Regions from separate parts of the Streptomyces sp. NBC_01546 genome, predicted to be linked through region 2. Evidence: riboswitches for the same ligand, from Rfam matches in the RefSeq annotation. Region 2 holds a riboswitch; the other holds the start of a gene.
The links. A riboswitch is a leader RNA that binds a small molecule or an ion and turns the genes downstream of it on or off. The one in region 2 is predicted to bind glycine.
Positions count from the first base shown of each region.

Region 1 (9,082 bases), 3.8 Mb from region 2:
ATTCCGAGTTCGGTCTGGAAATCGGGACTCGCAATCCGCTCCAGTACCTGGGCATTCACCATTCTCGGCAAGCCGTCGGCACCCGCGAGATTCAGCTCGATCTCCAGTCCCATCATGTTCTTGGGGCGATCGAACCTCTTCTCCGCCAGAAGTCGCTCCAGTCCCTCCAGGCACTCGTGAAGCTTCCTTCGATACCGCTGCCGATCGGACAGGTCGAATCCGCCTGCCACGACCTTCTCCCCCATCGAGCGTCCCTCCTCGAGTGGGCCTGGCCCGATGCACCCAGGCGCGCATGTACGGTCGATGATGCCCCGGCAGCTTGATCTATAACGCGGCGGGGGCGTGCGTGGCGAGGAGCGTGCGCCGGTTTGGCCGACAGGCGTTTTGGCACATTCACCTGGCAAGTCGGTGGATGCAAATTCCGCGTCGACTTTGCCTGTTCCGGATAACCGACGCTTTCCAGCCGAGCCCCTTTCCGGTAACCTCCGAGGTCAGCGCGACATGTTCGCGCACATCCGGCATGAATGCCATGTCAGCGGGACCGGTAAGCGCCTTGTCCGCAATAGGCGGGACAGCTAGCCGAAACACTGCGTGAACACATGTCGTATAAACTCCGCAAACGAGGCAGAGAGTTGGCGCGCGGCCATTGCCCCTCAGCCCCCCTCTGGCCCCAGAATGCGACAGCGCCGTCCGCACCTGCCCCCGTTCCACCGGTCTCCCAAGTGAGAGGCGACCCACCATGCCGCTGCATGTCCCTCCGGCCCCCGCGCCCGCCCTGCGCAGCGTCCTCGCGGCTCTCGGTTCCCCCACCGCCGTCCACGAGGCACACACTCCCGCCCTGCGCGCGCTCCAGGGGCCGGTGACCGCCGAACTCCCCCTCCCGGTCCACGTACTCGACCGGCTGAACATCTCGGACCTGGCGTCCGGCGGCAGGCCGCCCCGCACCCGCCTCACCGGCTGGCGGTTCCTCATCCGCGGCGGGGACCGCTACGTCGCGGCCGCCGACACCCGGCTCACACCGGACGGCTGGGCCTTCTCCCACTTCTTCGAGGGACCGTACGTCGCGGCCACCGAACGTGCCCTGCGCCAGGCCGAGTCCCTCGGCAAGGCGTACCAGCCGCGGCTGCTGTCCGTACCGGAGCTGTACATGCTGACCCTGTGGCTGCACGGGGCGGTGGGCGCCGACGCCTCCGCCGGCCTGCCCGCCGGCGAGGACCTGCTGGTGCCGCTGGCCCCGGCCCCGCCCGGCATCGCCGCGTACCGGCCGCATCCGGTCTCCGAGCTGCTGCCCGTGCTGACCCACCGGCTGACCCCCGCGACGGCGCCGGTCCCGCCCTCGCTGGCCGCCCCTGCGGCCTGACCTGGCCGGTGACCCGAGTTGCCCATTCGGCCTAGCCCGCTCGGGCCACTGGCGAACCATCCAAAATGACAGGGGAGTTGGCCTGAACCGCCCGCACGAGTGATGCGTCATCAATCTATGAGGACAGCTGCGGGAAATACCTGCGAAGCGGCTGTCGTGGGGGAAGACTGAGGACACGCTCCCCGCGGGTGCGGGGATGACCCAGGGGGACGGCCATGAACGACGCATCGCGCCGTAGCACGCAGACCACACCGCAGCGAAAGAACCCATCCATGTGCCAGCACCAGCCAGCCTGCCCGTCAGCCGAATCCGCCGACCGGGAGGCCGCGCTTCCGGTGGCCAACCACCCGGAACAGGGCTGGAGCCTGCTGTGCAACGGCGTCCTGCTCTTCGAGGACACCGGTGAGCTGCTGCCTGACGGCCAGATCATCGCCCCGCACCGCCCGCTCGCAGCGGCCCAGGTGATGAAGGCTGCCTAGACGCGAGCGGCACACCGACCGCGGCAACGACGAAGGGGCCGGCCCGGGATGACTCCCCGGACCGGCCCCTTGTCCATGCTCAGTTGTCGTACTCGTCCAGCGGCGGGCAGGAGCACACCAGGTTCCGGTCGCCGAAGGCGCCGTCGATGCGGCGCACCGGCGGCCAGTACTTCTCAGCGGCCGTGACCCCGCCCGGGAAGACGGCCTCGTCACGGGTGTACGGGTGGTTCCACTCGCCGCCCAGCGCCGCCGCGGTGTGCGGGGAGTTGGCCAGCGGGTTGTCGTCCACCGGCCACTCGCCGGCCGCGACCCGCTCGATCTCGGCGCGGATGGCGATCATCGCGTCGCAGAAACGGTCGATCTCGGCGAGGTCCTCGGACTCCGTCGGCTCGATCATCAGCGTGCCGGCCACCGGGAAGGACATGGTCGGCGCGTGGAAGCCGTAGTCGATCAGACGCTTGGCGATGTCGTCCACGCTCACGCCGGTCGCCTTCGACAGCGGACGCAGGTCGATGATGCACTCGTGCGCGACCAGGTTGCCCGGGCCGGTGTAGAGCACCGGGTAGTGCGGCTCCAGGCGCTTGGCGATGTAGTTGGCGCCGAGCACGGCCACCTGGGTGGCGCGCTTGAGGCCCTCGCCGCCCATGAGGCGCACGTACGACCAGGAGATCGGCAGGATGCCGGCCGAACCCCACGGGGCGGCCGAGATCGGGCCGACGCCCGTCTCGGGACCGGCGGTCGGCTGGAGCGGGTGGTTGGGCAGGTACGGGGCCAGGTGCGCCCGGACACCGACCGGGCCGACGCCCGGGCCGCCGCCGCCGTGCGGGATGCAGAAGGTCTTGTGCAGGTTCAGGTGCGAGACGTCGCCGCCGAAGTGACCCGGCTTGGCCAGGCCCACCAGGGCGTTGAGGTTGGCGCCGTCCACGTAGACCTGGCCGCCGGCCTCGTGCACCTGGGCGCAGATGTCGGCGACGTGCTCCTCGAACACACCGTGCGTGGAGGGGTAGGTGATCATCAGCACGGCGAGCTCGTCGCGGTACTGCTCGATCTTGGCGCGCAGGTCCGCCGCGTCCACCTCGCCGTCGTCGGCGGTCTTGACGACGACGACCTTCATGCCGGCCATCACGGCGCTGGCGGCGTTGGTGCCGTGCGCGGAGGACGGGATGAGGCAGATGGTGCGCTGCTCGTCGCCGTTCGCGCGGTGGTAGGCGCGTACGGCGAGCAGCCCGGCCAGCTCACCCTGGGACCCGGCGTTGGGCTGGATGGAGACCTTGTCGTAACCGGTGACCTCGCAGAGACGTTCCTCCAGCTCGGTGATGAGCGTGAGGTACCCCTCGGCCTGCTCGACCGGGGCGAACGGGTGCAGCTGGCCGAACTCGGGCCAGGTCACCGGCTCCATCTCGGTGGTCGCGTTGAGCTTCATGGTGCAGGAGCCCAGCGGGATCATGCCGCGGTCCAGCGCGTAGTCCTTGTCCGAGAGCTTGCGCAGGTAGCGCAGCATCGCGGTCTCGGAGCGGTGCTGGTGGAAGACCGGGTGCGTCAGGTAGTCGTCCGAGCGCAGCAGGCCCTCGGGCAGGGTGTCGGCCGCGGTCTCGTCGAGCGCCTCGATGTCGGCGGTGACACCGAAGGCGGCCCAGACGGCCTCGACGTCCGCGCGCAGGGTGGTCTCGTCGCAGGCGACGGAGACGAGGTCGGCGTCGGCCTGGTACAGGTTGACCCCGCCCTCGCGGGCGGCGGCGGCGACCTCGGCCGCGCGGCCCGGGACGCGGGCCGTGATCGTGTCGAAGTAGGCGCCGTGCACGATCTCGACCCCGCCGGCCTTCAGGCCCGCGGCGAGCAGAGCGGCGTAGCGGTGGGTGCGGCGGGCGATCGTCCGCAGGCCGTCCGGGCCGTGGTAGACGGCGTACATGGCGGCCATGACGGCCAGCAGCACCTGCGCGGTGCAGATGTTGCTGGTGGCCTTCTCGCGGCGGATGTGCTGCTCGCGGGTCTGCAGCGCCAGGCGGTACGCCTTGTTGCCGTCCGCGTCCACGGAGACGCCGACGAGGCGGCCCGGCAGCGAGCGGGCGTGCTTGGCCTGGACGGCCATGTAACCGGCGTGCGGTCCGCCGAAGCCCATCGGGACGCCGAAGCGCTGCGTGGTGCCGACGGCGATGTCCGCGCCCAGCTCGCCCGGGGAGGTCAGCAGGGTCAGCGCGAGCAGGTCGGCCGAGACGGTGACGATCGCGCCGAGCTCGTGCGCCTGGTCGATCAGCGGCTTGATCTCCCGTACGGCACCGGAGGCGCCCGGGTACTGGAGCAGCACGCCGAAGACACCGCGCTCGGCGATCTCGGCCGGGATGCCGTTCGAGAGGTCCGCGACGACGACCTCGACGCCCGTGGGCTCGGCGCGGGTCTCGATCACGGCGATGGTCTGCGGCAGCGCGTCCGCGTCGATCAGGAAGACGCCGTCCTTGACCTTGCCCACCCGGCGCGCGAGGGACATGGCCTCGGCGGCCGCGGTGCCCTCGTCGAGCAGCGAGGCACCGGAGGTCGGCAGCCCGGTGAGGTCGGCGACGACGGTCTGGAAGTTCAGCAGCGCCTCGAGGCGGCCCTGCGAGATCTCGGGCTGGTACGGCGTGTACGCCGTGTACCAGGCCGGGTTCTCCATCACGTTGCGCAGGATCACCGGCGGCGTGAAGGTCCCGTAGTAGCCGAGCCCGATCATCGAGGAGAGGACCTGGTTGCGGTCGGCGAGCGAGCGCAGCTCGGCCAGCACCTCGGCCTCGGTCAGCGCCTCGGGCAGGTTCAGCGCTTCGGTGGTCTTGATGACATCCGGCACCGCGGCGGCGGTCAGTTCGTCCAGGGAGCCGTAGCCCACCTGGGCGAGCATCTTCGCCTGCGCCTCGGCATCCGGGCCGATGTGGCGCTGCTCGAAGGGGATGCCTCGCTCCAGCTGGGAGAGCGGAATGCGGTTGGCGGTCATGACGGAGGCCTCCTGGTCGTATGACCTGCGAGGGGCACCACGGCGCGGGCACCCGGACGGCCTCCCCCTCTGTCATCTCAACCTGAGAGTTTCACCGGGCCGCACGGGGATCACCCGCGAGGTCCGGCTTTCACCGTCGGTGAGGAGGGGAACCGGCACTGCGCGCCCGGTACCCGCCCCTGCTTTCCAGAGTGGCCTCGTCCGTGCGGTACGTATGCCTGAGAGATTCCGGGGAGGATTTGCTCCTTCGGCGCCTCCGTCAAGATCACTCGGAGGACTCTCCCGCACAGGGTCGACAGCCATCACCCAGCCTACCAGCGAGGATCTGGCTCCTCCCCGAGTGGCCTCAGCTCCCGAAATGCACTTCTGTAGTCATTACGGAGGAGTTGCGACCATTTGGAGGGACCGTGCAGACCGACATCGATCCGCGCAGCCTGATCGGCCGCAAGGCGTTCGACCGCAACGGCACCAAGATCGGCACCATCGACGAGGTCTACCTCGACGATGCCACGGGAGTCCCGGAATGGGCGGCCGTCCGGACGGGCCTGTTCAGCCGGGACGCCTTCGTCCCGCTGGAGCCGAGCGAGATGGTCGGCGACACCCTGCGGGTGCCCTTCGACCGCTCCCTGATCAAAGACGCCCCGGACTTCGGGGTCGGCCGCCACCTCTCCCCCGAACAGGAGCTGCAGCTCTACCACCACTACGGCCTCGACGTGACCCTGCCGACGGACTTCCACCACGACTTCGGCCACCTGGCGGGCGACGAGGGCTAGGGCGTCCCGGCCGGCGGCTCCTCCCCCACCAACGGCAGCGGATCGGTCGGCTCCAGCTCGGGGTCGTCCACCCGGAAGGTCCGCACCCGGCCGGGCTCCGATCCGGGCTGCTCGAACCGCACGGTCACCCGCCCGACCCCGCTGCCCTGCACCCACCCGGGCCCGTACACCGCGTGCCGTACGTCGCTCCCGGCCGTCCACCGCCGCTCGGGAGCGACCCCGGGCCCTCCGGGCACCTCCGCACCCGCCGGGCCCTCCAGAGCCGCGACAGGGGCCCCACCGGGCTCTGCGGCCCCGTCAGGCTCAGCGGCCTCCCTGACCTCCCCCGCCTCCTCCTGAGGCTCAGCGGCCAGCGACTGGGCGAACAGGTCCTCCTGCGTGTAGTCGGCCAGACCGGTCACCCCCACGCCCAGCAGCCGCACCCCGCCCGTGGTGTCCACGCCCTCCAGCAGCCGCGCCGCCGCCTCGCGCACGACCGCGGGGTCGTCCGTGGGCCCCCGCAGCGTCTCGGACCGCGTCAGCGTCGAGAAGTCGTACCTGCGCACCTTCAGCACGATCGTGCGCCCCGAGTGCCCGGACCCCCGCAAGCGCTGCACGCACCGGTCCGCCAGCCGCTGCACCTCGGTCCTGATCCGCACCCGGTCGTGCAGGTCCACGTCGAAGGTGTCCTCCACCGACACCGACTTCGCGTCCCGCTCCGCGACCACCGGCCGGTCGTCGATCCCCAGCGCCATCCGGTACAGCCCCACCCCGTGCGAGCGCCCGAGCATCCGCACCAGCTCGTCCTCCCCGGCCTCCGCCAGGTCCCCCACGGTGGTGATCCCGGCGCGGCGCAGGTGCTCGCCGGTGGCCGGCCCCACCCCGGGCAGGGTCCGTACCGACATCGGCGCCAGGAGCTCCCGCTCGGTCCCCGGCTCGATCAGCAGCAGCCCGGCCGGCTTGGCCTCTTCGGAGGCCACCTTGGCCAGCATCTTCGACCCGGCCAGCCCCACCGACCCGCTGAGCCCGGTGGCGGCCCTGATGTCCGCCCGCAGCCGCTCCCCGGTGACCTGGGCGGTCTGCGAGTCGAAGGCGACCCCGCCCGCCTCCAGGTCCACGAAGGCCTCGTCGAGGCTGAGCGGCTCCACCAGCGGCGACAGCTCCCGCAGCAGGGCCATCACCACGTCGCTGACCTGCCGGTAGAGGCTGAAGCGGGGAATCAGGTAGGCACCGTTCGGGCAGAGCCGCCGCGCCTGCGCCGTCGGCATCGCCGAATGCACCCCGAAGCGCCTGGCCTCGTACGAGGCGGTGGCGACGACCCCGCGCGGTCCGAGCCCGCCCACGATGACGGCCTTGCCGCGCAGGCTCGGCTTCGACGCCTGCTCCACGGACGCGTAGAAGGCATCCATGTCCAGATGCAGGATGGTCGGCGCGGCTCTCACATGACCGATGCTGCCTTACGGGACTGACATTTCCGGGGCCGGTTCAACCGGCCCGGTTGCGGCGGGCGGCCAGTTCGTCCGCGGGGTTGTGCCCGAGCAGGGTCTCGCCGGTGTCCACGCGCTCCCCGTGCAGCTGCGACAGCGCGTTCTCCACGTCGCGCCACACCACGCCCACGGCAATGCCGAAGACACCCTGACCGCCCTGGAGCAGGCTCACGACCTGGTCCGGCGAGGTGCACTCGTACACCGTGGCGCCGTCGCTCATCAGCGTCATCCGCTCGAGGTCCGAGAACCCGCGGTCGCGCAGGTGCTGCACGGCCGTACGGATGTTCTGCAGCGCCACCCCGGTGTCCAGGAAGCGCTTGACGATCTTGAGGACCACGACGTCGCGGAAGCTGTACAGCCGCTGCGTCCCCGAACCGTAGGCGGGGCGCACGCTCGGCTCCACCAGCCCCGTCCGCGCCCAGTAGTCGAGCTGCCGGTACGTGATGCCGGCCGCGGCACACGCCGTCGGCCCGCGGTAGCCGATCTGCTCGGGCGCCGGGTCGCCGCCCACCGGTCCGACCGGCGTCGACTCCGGCTGACGGCGCGCGGAACCGACCGCACTGCCGTGCAGCGGGTACGGTCCACCGTCACTCCGTGCGGGGATGCCCCCGGTCGTACCGTCGCCCGTGATCCTCACGCCGACCCTCCGTCCTTGACCTGCCACCTTGAAGGTAGGCAGTCACCAGGGGTGCGTCAACGATCGCCACACTCGGCACGCCGAGTGATAATCACCCTGAGAGTGGTTTCCCGTATCCCTTTGCGGGGAAAGGCTACTCGAATGGGCTGACCGTTCCCGGTGGACGACGCGGCCGACTCGGCCGGCGTCTCACTGCGGGCCGGTACCGAAGTCCTCTGGCGAGATCTGGTCGAGGAACTCGCGGAACTTCTCCACCTCGTCCTCCTGCTCGTCCGGAATCGCGATCCCGGCGTCGTCGAGCACACCGTCACTGCCGTAGATCGGCGTCCCCGTCCGCAGGGCCAGCGCTATGGCGTCGGAAGGCCGCGCGCTCACCTCGACCCCGCTGGCGAAGACGAGCTCCGCATAGAAGACACCCTCCCGCAGATCCGTGATCCGGACCTCGGTGAGTTCCTCGCCGATCGCCTCCAGCACGTCCTTGAACAGGTCGTGCGTCAGCGGTCGGGCAGGAGCCATTCCCTGCTGCGCAAAGGCAATGGCGGTCGCCTCCCCAGGACCGATCCAGATGGGGAGGTACCGGTCGCCTCCCACTTCACGCAGGAGCACGATCGGTTGGTTGGAGGGCATTTCCACCCGGACACCCACAACGTCGAGCTCGTTCACACAGTAACCCTAGGACCTGCCCGGCAGGTTTGGGTAGTCGGGGCCCTTTCCCTCACGGCAGCCGGACCCCGAGGGCGGTCTGCACCAGGGCCTCGTGGAGCCGTACGGAAAGCCCCGCGAGCTCCTTCATCGTGGCTTCGGCATGCGCCCTGGTCTGCGGATTGCGATGCCGCCTCAGGGGCGCCACGACCTGCTCCACCAGGCCCGCCTCCCGGTCCGCGGCGGCCTTCATCGCGCGCAGGTGCCGAGGCTCAAGCCCGAACCGCCCCAGATCGGCCACGAGCCGGGCCACCGTGATCGCTTCGGCGTCGAATCCGCCGCCCGGAGCCTCGGCGAGCAGCCCGTACGACTCCCACTCGACGAGCTGGACCTCGTCCGCGCCGGCGGCCGCGATCAGCTCCGCACGACCCACCCGGGCCACGGTGGGCCGCTCCCGGCCCACCTCCCCGTAGACGGCCGCGGGCCCTTCGGGATCGACCGACTCCCCGTGCGGCGTGGGCGCCGGGATGCGGATCTGCTCTCCGCGGGCCAGCGCGTCGAGCTGCTCGCGGATGACCTTCAGCGGCAGGTAGTGATCGCGCTGCAGACGCAGGATCCGCGCGAGGCGCTCCACGTCCTCGGTGCTGAACTTGCGGTATCCGGAGGGTGTGCGCCGGGGCTCGACGAGCCCCTCCGCCTCCAGGAAACGGATCTTCGAGATCGTGACTTCGGGGAACTCGTCACGCAGCGTGGTGAGCAC
Region 1 is NZ_CP109379.1:6,655,562-6,664,643, reverse strand. Features, by position in the region: gene OHA89_RS30600 (glutamate-cysteine ligase family protein) at 1-245, opposite strand, end outside; gene OHA89_RS30595 (hypothetical protein) at 740-1,360, shown strand; gene OHA89_RS30590 (DUF5999 family protein) at 1,633-1,839, shown strand; gene gcvP (aminomethyl-transferring glycine dehydrogenase) at 1,919-4,804, opposite strand; glycine riboswitch at 5,001-5,099, opposite strand; gene OHA89_RS30580 (PRC-barrel domain-containing protein) at 5,212-5,577, shown strand; gene OHA89_RS30575 (DNA polymerase IV) at 5,574-6,998, opposite strand; gene OHA89_RS30570 (MerR family transcriptional regulator) at 7,042-7,680, opposite strand; gene OHA89_RS30565 (bifunctional nuclease family protein) at 7,870-8,343, opposite strand; gene OHA89_RS30560 (MerR family transcriptional regulator) at 8,396-9,082, opposite strand, start outside.
Region 1: linked by a shared signal. The riboswitch ahead of gcvP (aminomethyl-transferring glycine dehydrogenase) and the one ahead of gcvT (glycine cleavage system aminomethyltransferase GcvT) in region 2 are both predicted to bind glycine.

Region 2 (9,082 bases):
TTCTGCCGGATGCCCTCGATGGCGGCGGGGTCGGACTGCTTCCCGACGAAGTACAGCGCCGGATCCGTCCCGATCAGCTTCGGGAAGAGGAAGAAGATTCCGAAGGTCACCAGCGAGATGACCAACAGCATGACGATGACGGCGAAGATCCGTCGGATGAGATATGCAAGCACTGCGCTCGGCCTGGCTGCGGCCCGGGGGCGCCCCCTTCTGGAGAGCGCCCCCAAGCCGAAACCGCGGCCATCACCTGCCCTTCGTGCCTAGCGGGTGTGGCACTGGAACACTGGAACTGAAACGGGGACTAGCTACTGCGACTGACTGGCGAACCGTTACTTCGTGACGCCGAGCGACGCGTAGTCGTACCGGCCGTTGTAGGCGTCGGAGGTGTAGGCGTTCGTCAGCCGGGAGCTGCGCCAGGTGATCGTCTTGTCGTAGACGAAGGGCAGGTAGACCGCGGCCTCCGAGACCTTCTGGTTCATCTGCTTGTAGATGTCGCCGGCCTTGGCCGGGTCGGTCTCCGCGATGGCCTCGTCGAACAGCTTGTTGATCGCCGGGTCGTTCAGCTCGGAGAAGTTGTTGTTGCCGCTCTGCAGGATGAAGCGGCCGTCGACCAGCGGCTGGGAGAAGCCCTGCCCGGTCGGGAAGTCGGCGCCCCAGCCCATGATGATGATGCCGTAGCCCTTCTCCTTGACGACCTTCGGCGAACCGATGATGCCGGAGGTCTGGGCGCCGTCGAACTGGTCGACGTCGGCCTCGATGCCGACCTGCTTCAGGGCGTTCTGCAGGGAGACGGCCGTGGCGACCTCGACCGGCTTGTTGTTGCGGACCGCGATGGTGGTCTTGAAGCCTTCCGGCTTGCCGCAGGCCTTGAGGGCCTCCTTGGCCTTCTCGACGTTCGGCTTGCCCTCGTTCTTCAGGACCTCGAACGGGTCGTACTTGCCGTCGGAGCCCTTGATGCCCAGCGGGAGCATGTTGGGGGCGATGTCGCCACCGGCCTGCGGGCCGCCGCGGGCGGTCTGCAGGGACTTCTTGTCGGCCGCGTAGATGATGGCCTTGCGGCACTCGATGTTGTCGAGCGGCGCGACGGTCTGCGGGAACACGGCGTACCGGATGAAGCCGGTCTGGCCGTTGTCCAGGTTGCCCTTGTGGTCCTTCAGCGCGGTGGCGCGGGCCGCCTGGCCGATGCCGGTCGCGTTGAGGTCCAGGTCGAACTCGCCGTTCATCAGGCGCTTGTCCATGTCGTCCGCGTTCGCCATGAACGTGACCGAGACGGAGTCCGGGAGCGCCTTGCGGATGGTGTCCGACTCGGGCTTCCAGTTCTCGTTGCGCGAGAGCTTCATGCTCTTGTTGGGCTCGTACGAGTCGATCTTGTACGGGCCGCTCGAGAAGGGCTTCAGGCCGTACTTGGCCGCCGTGTCCTTGTCCTGCTTGACCGGGCTCGCCGCCGGCATGGCCAGCATCTGCTCGAAGTCACCGTTGGCCGCCGGGAGCTTGAAGACGATGGTCTTCGCGTCCGGGGTCTCGATCGCCTTGAGGCCGAGCTTGTCCGGGGCGGTGTCCTTGTACGGGCCCGGGTACTCGGTCTTCGGGTCGAGGACCTGCATCAGGTAGACCGGGCCGCCGGAGATGACGTCCTGGGCCCAGGTGCGCTCGATGCCGTACTTGATGTCCTGGGCGGTGATGGGAGTGCCGTCCTCCCAGGTCACGTTGTCCTTGAGGGTGTACTTGTACGTCTTGCCGCCGTCGCTGATCTCGGCCTTGGCGGTGGCCAGGTCGGGGACGAGCTCGGTGCTCTGCTCACCCGGGGCCGCCTTGTAGCTGACCAGCTGACGGGTGTAGTAGCGGGAGAAGTCCCACATGAAGCCGTAGTAACCGCGCTGCGGGTCCCACGAGTCGGCTTCCTGGGTACCGACGAACTTGAGCTCGCCGCCCTTCTTGTCCGACGCGTTGGAGATCTTGCCGATGCCGGCGTTGAAGCCGCCGGCGGACGCCGCCTTGTCGTCCTGCTTCTCGTCTCCGCCACAGGCGGTCGCGGTCAGCATGACCGCGAGCACGACGGCTGTGCCAGCGGCAAGCCTGCGCTTCGACGTGCGATGGGTAGTCACGATGCTCGCAACCCTCCGTTGTAGTTACGGTGTACGTACGGCTCGAAGCCGGTTCCTGGTGTGCCCTGCGATGGCTAGCGGGAGCCCTTCGGGTCGAGGGCGTCACGGACGCCGTCGCCGAAGAGGTTGAAGGCCAGCACGGTGATGAAGATCGCTACGCCGGGGAAGATCATGAAGAGCGGATCGTCCTCGTAGGTCCGCACGGCCGTGGAGAGGGTTTCTCCCCAGGACGGCGTGGGCGGCTTGACGCCGACTCCGAGGAAGCTCAGAGCGGCCTCGGTCAGCACGTTGGTGGGGATCATCAGCGTCGAGTAGACGGTGATGGGCGCCACCAGGTTCGGGAGCAGTTCGCGGAAGAGGATGTACATGCGGCCCGCGCCGAGGCTGCGCGCGGCTTCGACGTACTCGCGCTCGCGCAGTGACAGGGTCTGCCCGCGCACGATGCGGCCGATGTAGGGCCAGCCGAAGAAGCCGATGACCAGCACCAGCACGGCGATCCGCAGGCCCGATCCCTCGAAGCCCCACAGCTTGCTGGGGATGACGGAGATCAGCGCGATGATGAAGAGCAGTTGCGGGAAGGCCAGCAGCAGGTCCATCACGCGGCTGATCGCCGCGTCGATCCAGCCGCCGAAGTAGCCCGCGATGATGCCGAAGAAGGTGCCCAGCGAGACCGCCACGAAGGCGGACAGGAAGGCGACCAGCAGCGAGATCCGGGCGCCGTAGACGATCCGGCTGAAAACGTCGCGTCCGTTGACCGGCTCTACGCCCAGCAGGAAGTCCCCGCTCATACCGCCCCAGTCGCCGGCCGGCAGGCCGAGCAGCGGGTCCAGCAGGTCCTCGTGCAGCTCCTCCGGCGGGTGGCCGAAGGCCTTGACGATCAGCGGCGCGAAGATCGCGACGAGGATCAGCAGGAGCACGATGACACCGCCGGCCAGGGCGACCTTGTCACGCTTGAGGCGCAGCCAGGCGATCTGCCACGGCGAGCGTCCCTCGATCGCCTTCTGGGGAACTCCGGGGGCGTCCACGGCTGCGGGCTCGGCCGCGCTGGTGTCGTGCAGTGGTGCCGTCATCGTGGTGGGGACCCCTCTCGGCCGACGGTGGCCGGCCCATGCCCGCCGCTGTGGCGGCTTGTTTCTTTCGGCGTCACTTGATGGTGCGATTGGCGCGAAATGCGCCTGAAGTGCACGTGAAGGGCTGGTGATTGTCAGATTGACCGGCCTTCGGTGGGGGGAGTCTTCAACGCCCTCTCAATCGGCCGCCAGACCTGCCGGGGATGTGATGCGCAACCGTGATCTGCGCCGCCACCTTCCGTTATCCGAACCACGCGCTCTGTTGAGCGGTGAAACACCGCCCCTTCGGCGCGGAACGGACATCCGGCCCAACTGCCATTTCGGGTACGGTTCTTGGGCGCATTCGGTGGATATGCCGAAGGCCGCACCTATGGGTCCGGTGCGGCCTTCGAGATGGATGTCTCAATATGCGGATGTCTGGAAAAGGGGGGCGAGAGGCCTGCGGCAGTCAGGCGGTGCCGGTCAGTAGGGCGGCGCCTGGCCCTCGCGGTCGTAGAACGGGCGGGTCTGCGCGCGCAGCCACATCGCGACGGGGTCGTGTTCGTCCGCCAGCGCGACCGTGCACACCGGGACGCCCTCGGGGACCACGCCGACCGACTGGCGCATCATCTCCCGTACGGATTCCAGCGCGGGCGCGGAGGCGTCGTACAGGTCCAGCCCGACCGCGAGGTACGGGGACCCGAGCGCGGGCTGCACCCAGGCGCGGCGCAGCGACCGGACGGCCGGGGTGCGGTGCGCGTGCTGGGTGAGCAGCCCGTAGAACTGCGGGAGCTCGAGGGTGGGCTCGGACAGCCGCAGCGGCCCGGCGGGCATCCGGTCCAGGCCGGTCGCGATCCGGCGCAGGTCGGCCCACGGGATGCCGATGCCGCCGCCCTGGGCGTGCGGGTTGAGCCACAGGCCCCAGCGGTCCGGGTAGAGCGCGCGGGCGATGTCCCGCCCGGTGACCACCTCGTAGCCCCGGTTCCAGCCGCTGGCGGCCAGCTCCTGCGGGGAGGTCACGCAGGGCGCGTAGCCGAGGCTCTCGACCTCCATGCCGCCGTACTGGGCATCGGGGGAACCCGGCTGCCCCTGCCAGAGCAGCATCCACAGCCGGCCCTCGGAAAGGGCATGCAGAAGTGACTCGTAGCTCTCATAGCGCCCGGGAGTCACCTGGCGCAGCATGTGCTCGACCTGCCCGGCCGCGGCCGTGCCTGACGCACTCACCCGGTACCCCTCTTCGTCCGCCCGTCGTCCACGCGTACCCAGCTTAAGCGGCCCTACGGGAGGTAGAAGGGGCGTACGCGCTCACGAATCCAGTCCGTGACCGGGTCCTGGGCGGCGTCCAGGAGGATCAACTGCACGGGCCAGGGCGCCGGGACCCGGGCCAGGGCCCGGCCGAGGGCCTCCATCGGGGCATTCCGCATCTCAGGCTCCCATCCCACCAGGCGGACACCGATGAACAGTTCCGGCTCCCCGCCCTCGACGCTGGCGAGGCAGCGGTAGGCGGCCGTGACCACACCGGCGGTACGGAACTCCTCGGCCGCGGCGGCCAGGAAGTCCACCGGGTCCTCCTGCCAGTCGGGCTCGTAGAGCCGGACCCGACCGCCGGTGGACGGGCCGTCGAGCGGGGTCCGCCCGGTGCGGCACAGCTCCGCGACGGCCTGCGGGGGCAGGGGGACGCCGACGGCGCCCTCGGGGTTGAGGGCGATGCCGAGCTGCGGGGGCAGGCCGCGGGCGAACTCGACGGCGGGGGCCACGGCGAAGTCCATGCCGGGGCCGACGCAGTAGCGGAACTGGGCCTCGGAGCTGTAGACGGGGACGTACGCCGCCCCGCCGATGTCCATGGTGGGCAGGTCGAGGCTCTCGGCGTCCGGGCCGCCGCCGCCGGGCAGGGGCACCCAGACCATGCTGCGTCCGAGCACCTCCAGGATCCGCCCCCCGGCATCCGGCTGCCCGAGCGCCGCCCCGAGCACCTGCTCCAGCTCATTCCCCGGCCAGCCGCCGCCTTGCATGTGCCCCTGCCTCCGTCTTGGGTCCCGCCGATGTCGTGCCCGAGGTTATCGGTGCGGGTCCGCTGCTCGGGCTCCGCCCCAGACCCTCCCCCAGACTCCATCCGGGGGGACCCCCATCTCAAACGCCGGCGGGGCTGGACTTGGCCGGCGTAAGCCTCAAAGCGCACTGCCCGGTCTTGAGCCCGGCAACGGCGATCAGCTGTGGAACGTGATGCGGGCGACGGCGGCAGCCGAGGGACGGTCCAGGAGGGTGACCGAGGCGCAGCCCGCCGGGGGGCGGCCGGCTTCCGCTTCGCGCAGCAGGCGGGTCACCGCACCCCGGTGGCGGGCGAAGGCGTACGCCGTCACCCGGCGCCCCCGCGCCGCCTGGCCGGACAGCGCTTCCTCCGGGCTGCTGTCCAGGAGCAGCAGGTGCAGCGCCCGGCCCCGGCGGCGCGCGGCCGCCGCGAGCAGGCCCCGTACCCAGGCCTGGGTACCGCAGTCGTGGACGACCACCGAGGCTCCGGAGCGCAGGGTCCGCCACAGCCCCCAGTAGTGCGCGGCCCGCACCAGCGGCCGGTACACCCCGTACGGCAGCCCGCCCGGCATCCGCCGCTCCCAGCGCTCTCGCGTGTCCTGGGAGTCGATCGCGCCGCCCTCGCCGGCCGCCCTCTTGATCAGCGTGCTCTTGCCGCCGCCCGGCAGGCCGGACACCACGACGATGTCCCCCTGCGCGAAGCCGAGCCGGCGCGCCCCCCGCGCCCCGGCCCCGCGCAGGTCACGTACCCGGCCGGGGCCGGCGCAGGCACCGCGCTGCGCAGGCACCGCGTCCACGGTCCCCGTAGCCGCCACTACTCCGAATCTCCGCACAGTGTTCGCCTCCCCCGAATCGGGCCACCAGGACCCTTGCCCACTGAGTGTAAAGAGACGGTAATCCGGCAGCCCCGGTTCCGGTCCGCCCTCCCGGTCCCCGTACGAACTTTCGGGGCCCCACACCCGATCACCACGGTGGCGTGCAATGATGTGCGCCATCTGGACCAACTGCATACCGGCCGCTTGAATCCGCGCGGGAGAGTCCCGGCACGCCGCAAGGCCGTGCTCGGGCGCCGAAGGAGCAAGAACCTCCCTTGAATCTCTCAGGCCCCGTACCGCGTGGATGAGGCAGATCTGAAAAGCGAGCTGTTCGACAGCTCCACCCAAGGTGCAAGCCGACGATCCCTGGCAACCGGGGCACTCGCGGCGAACCTCTCAGGTTCCGATGACAGATGGGGAGGACCCTCCTCGTCATGTCATGCCCTGGGACTCGGGAGCCACACCCATGAGCACTGCCCCCCGTCTGACCGCCCTCGATGCGCTGCACCGCTCGCTCGGTGCGACCATGACCGACTTCGCGGGCTGGGACATGCCCCTGCGGTACGGCAGTGAGCGCGACGAGCACAACGCCGTACGCACCAAGGCCGGTCTCTTCGATCTGTCCCACATGGGCGAGATCACCCTGACCGGCCCGGAGGCCGTCAAGGTTCTGGACTACGCGCTGGTCGGCAACATCTCCACCGTCGGCGTCGGCCGTGCCCGCTACACGCACATCTGCCAGGAAGACGGCGGGATCGTCGACGACCTGATCGTCTACCGCCTCGGTGAGACCGAGTTCATGGTCGTCGCCAACGCCTCCAACGCCCAGGTCGTCCTGGACGCCCTGACCGAGCGCGCCGCCGGCTTCGACGCCGAGGTCCGCGACGACCGCGACGCGTACGCGCTGATCGCCGTCCAGGGTCCGGAGTCCCCCGGCATCCTCGCCTCGCTCACCGATGCCGACCTGGACGGGCTCAAGTACTACGCCGGTCTGCCGGGCACGGTGGCCGGGGTCCCCGCGCTGATCGCCCGTACGGGCTACACCGGCGAGGACGGCTTCGAGCTGTTCGTCGCCCCCGAGCACGCCGTGGAGCTGTGGCAGGCGCTGGCCAAGGCGGGCGAGGGCGTCGGCCTGGTCCCGGCCGGTCTGTCCTGCCGCGACACCCTGCGCCTGGAGGCGGGCATGCCGCTGTACGGGCACGAGCTGACCACCTCGCTCACCCCCTTCGACGCGGGGCTGGGCCGGGTCGTGAAGTTCGAGAAGGAGGGGGACTTCGTCGGCCGTGCCGCGCTGGAGGCCGCCGCCGAGCGCGCCGCCTCGAACCCGCCGCGCAAGCTGGTCGGCCTGATCGCCGAGGGCCGCCGCGTCCCGCGCGCCGGTTTCCCCGTCGTGGCGGACGGCCAGGTCATCGGCGAGGTCACCTCGGGCGCCCCGTCGCCGACGCTGGGCAAGCCGATCGCGATGGCGTACGTCGACGCGGCGCACGCCGCGCCCGGCACCTCCGGTGTCGGCGTGGACATTCGCGGTACGCATGAGCCGTACGAGGTCGTGGCCCTGCCGTTCTACAAGCGGCAGAAGTAACCCTCGTAAGCCGTCTCCGCAGTACCGGCCGTCTCAGTACCCAAGACCGCTGTTCGTATCCACTCCCCCGCATCCAGGAGAATCAGGTCATGAGCAACCCCCAGCAGCTGCGTTACAGCAAGGAGCACGAGTGGCTGTCGGACGCCGAGGGCGGCGTCGCGACGGTCGGCATCACGGAGTTCGCGGCCAACGCGCTCGGTGACGTCGTCTACGCCCAGCTCCCCGAGGTAGGCGACACGGTGACCGCGGGTGAGACCTGCGGCGAGCTGGAGTCGACCAAGTCGGTCAGCGACCTGTACTCCCCCGTCTCCGGCGAGGTCGTCGAGTCCAACCAGGACGTCGTGGACGACCCGGCCCTCGTGAACACCGCGCCGTTCGAGGGTGGCTGGCTGTTCAAGGTGCGCGTCGCGGAGGAGCCGGCCGACCTGCTCTCCGCTGACGAGTACGCCAAGCTCACCGCCGGTAACTGACCCCAGGGGATCCTGATGTCCGTACTGAACACCCCTCTCCACGAACTCGACCCCGACGTCGCCGCCGCCGTCGACGCCGAGCTCGTGCGCCAGCAGTCGACCCTGGAAATGATCGCGTCGGAGAACTTCGCTCCGGTCGCCGTCATGGAGGCCCAGGGCTCGGTCCTGACCAACAAGTACGCCGAGGGCTACCCCGGCCGCCGCTACTACGGCGGCTGCGAGCACGTCGACGTGGTCGAGCAGATCGCGATCGACCGCATCAAGGCGCTCTTCGGCGCCGAGGCCGCGAACGTCCAGCCGCACTCGGGTGCGCAGGCGAACGCCGCCGCGATGTTCGCGCTGCTGAAGCCGGGCGACACGATCATGGGTCTGAACCTGGCCCACGGCGGTCACCTGACCCACGGCATGAAGATCAACTTCTCCGGCAAGCTCTACAACGTGGTCCCGTACCACGTCGACGAGACCGGCCGCGTGGACATGGCCGAGGTCGAGCGCCTCGCCAAGGAGTCCCGCCCGCAGCTGATCGTCGCGGGCTGGTCCGCCTACCCGCGCCAGCTGGACTTCGCCGCCTTCCGCCGCATCGCGGACGAGGTCGGCGCGTACCTGATGGTCGACATGGCGCACTTCGCCGGCCTGGTCGCCGCGGGTCTGCACCCGAACCCGGTGCCGCACGCCCACGTCGTCACCACCACCACGCACAAGACCCTCGGCGGTCCGCGCGGCGGTGTGATCCTGTCGACGCAGGAGCTGGCCAAGAAGATCAACTCCGCGGTCTTCCCCGGCCAGCAGGGCGGCCCGCTGGAGCACGTGATCGCCGCCAAGGCGGTCTCCTTCCTCGTCGCCGCCTCGGAGGACTTCAAGGAGCGCCAGGTGCGCACCCTCGAGGGCGCGAAGATCATCGCCGAGCGCCTGGTGCAGCCGGACGTCACCGAGGTCGGCGTCTCCGTCCTCTCCGGCGGTACGGACGTCCACCTGGTCCTGGTCGACCTGCGCAACTCCGAGCTGGACGGCCAGCAGGCCGAGGACCGGCTCC
Region 2 is NZ_CP109379.1:2,823,620-2,832,701, forward strand. Features, by position in the region: gene OHA89_RS12480 (ABC transporter permease) at 1-173, opposite strand, end outside; gene OHA89_RS12485 (ABC transporter substrate-binding protein) at 330-2,105, opposite strand; gene OHA89_RS12490 (ABC transporter permease) at 2,180-3,175, opposite strand; gene OHA89_RS12495 (enhanced serine sensitivity protein SseB C-terminal domain-containing protein) at 3,638-4,378, opposite strand; gene OHA89_RS12500 (enhanced serine sensitivity protein SseB) at 4,432-5,166, opposite strand; gene OHA89_RS12505 (AAA family ATPase) at 5,362-5,979, opposite strand; glycine riboswitch at 6,203-6,306, shown strand; gene gcvT (glycine cleavage system aminomethyltransferase GcvT) at 6,464-7,579, shown strand; gene gcvH (glycine cleavage system protein GcvH) at 7,669-8,049, shown strand; gene glyA (serine hydroxymethyltransferase) at 8,065-9,082, shown strand, end outside.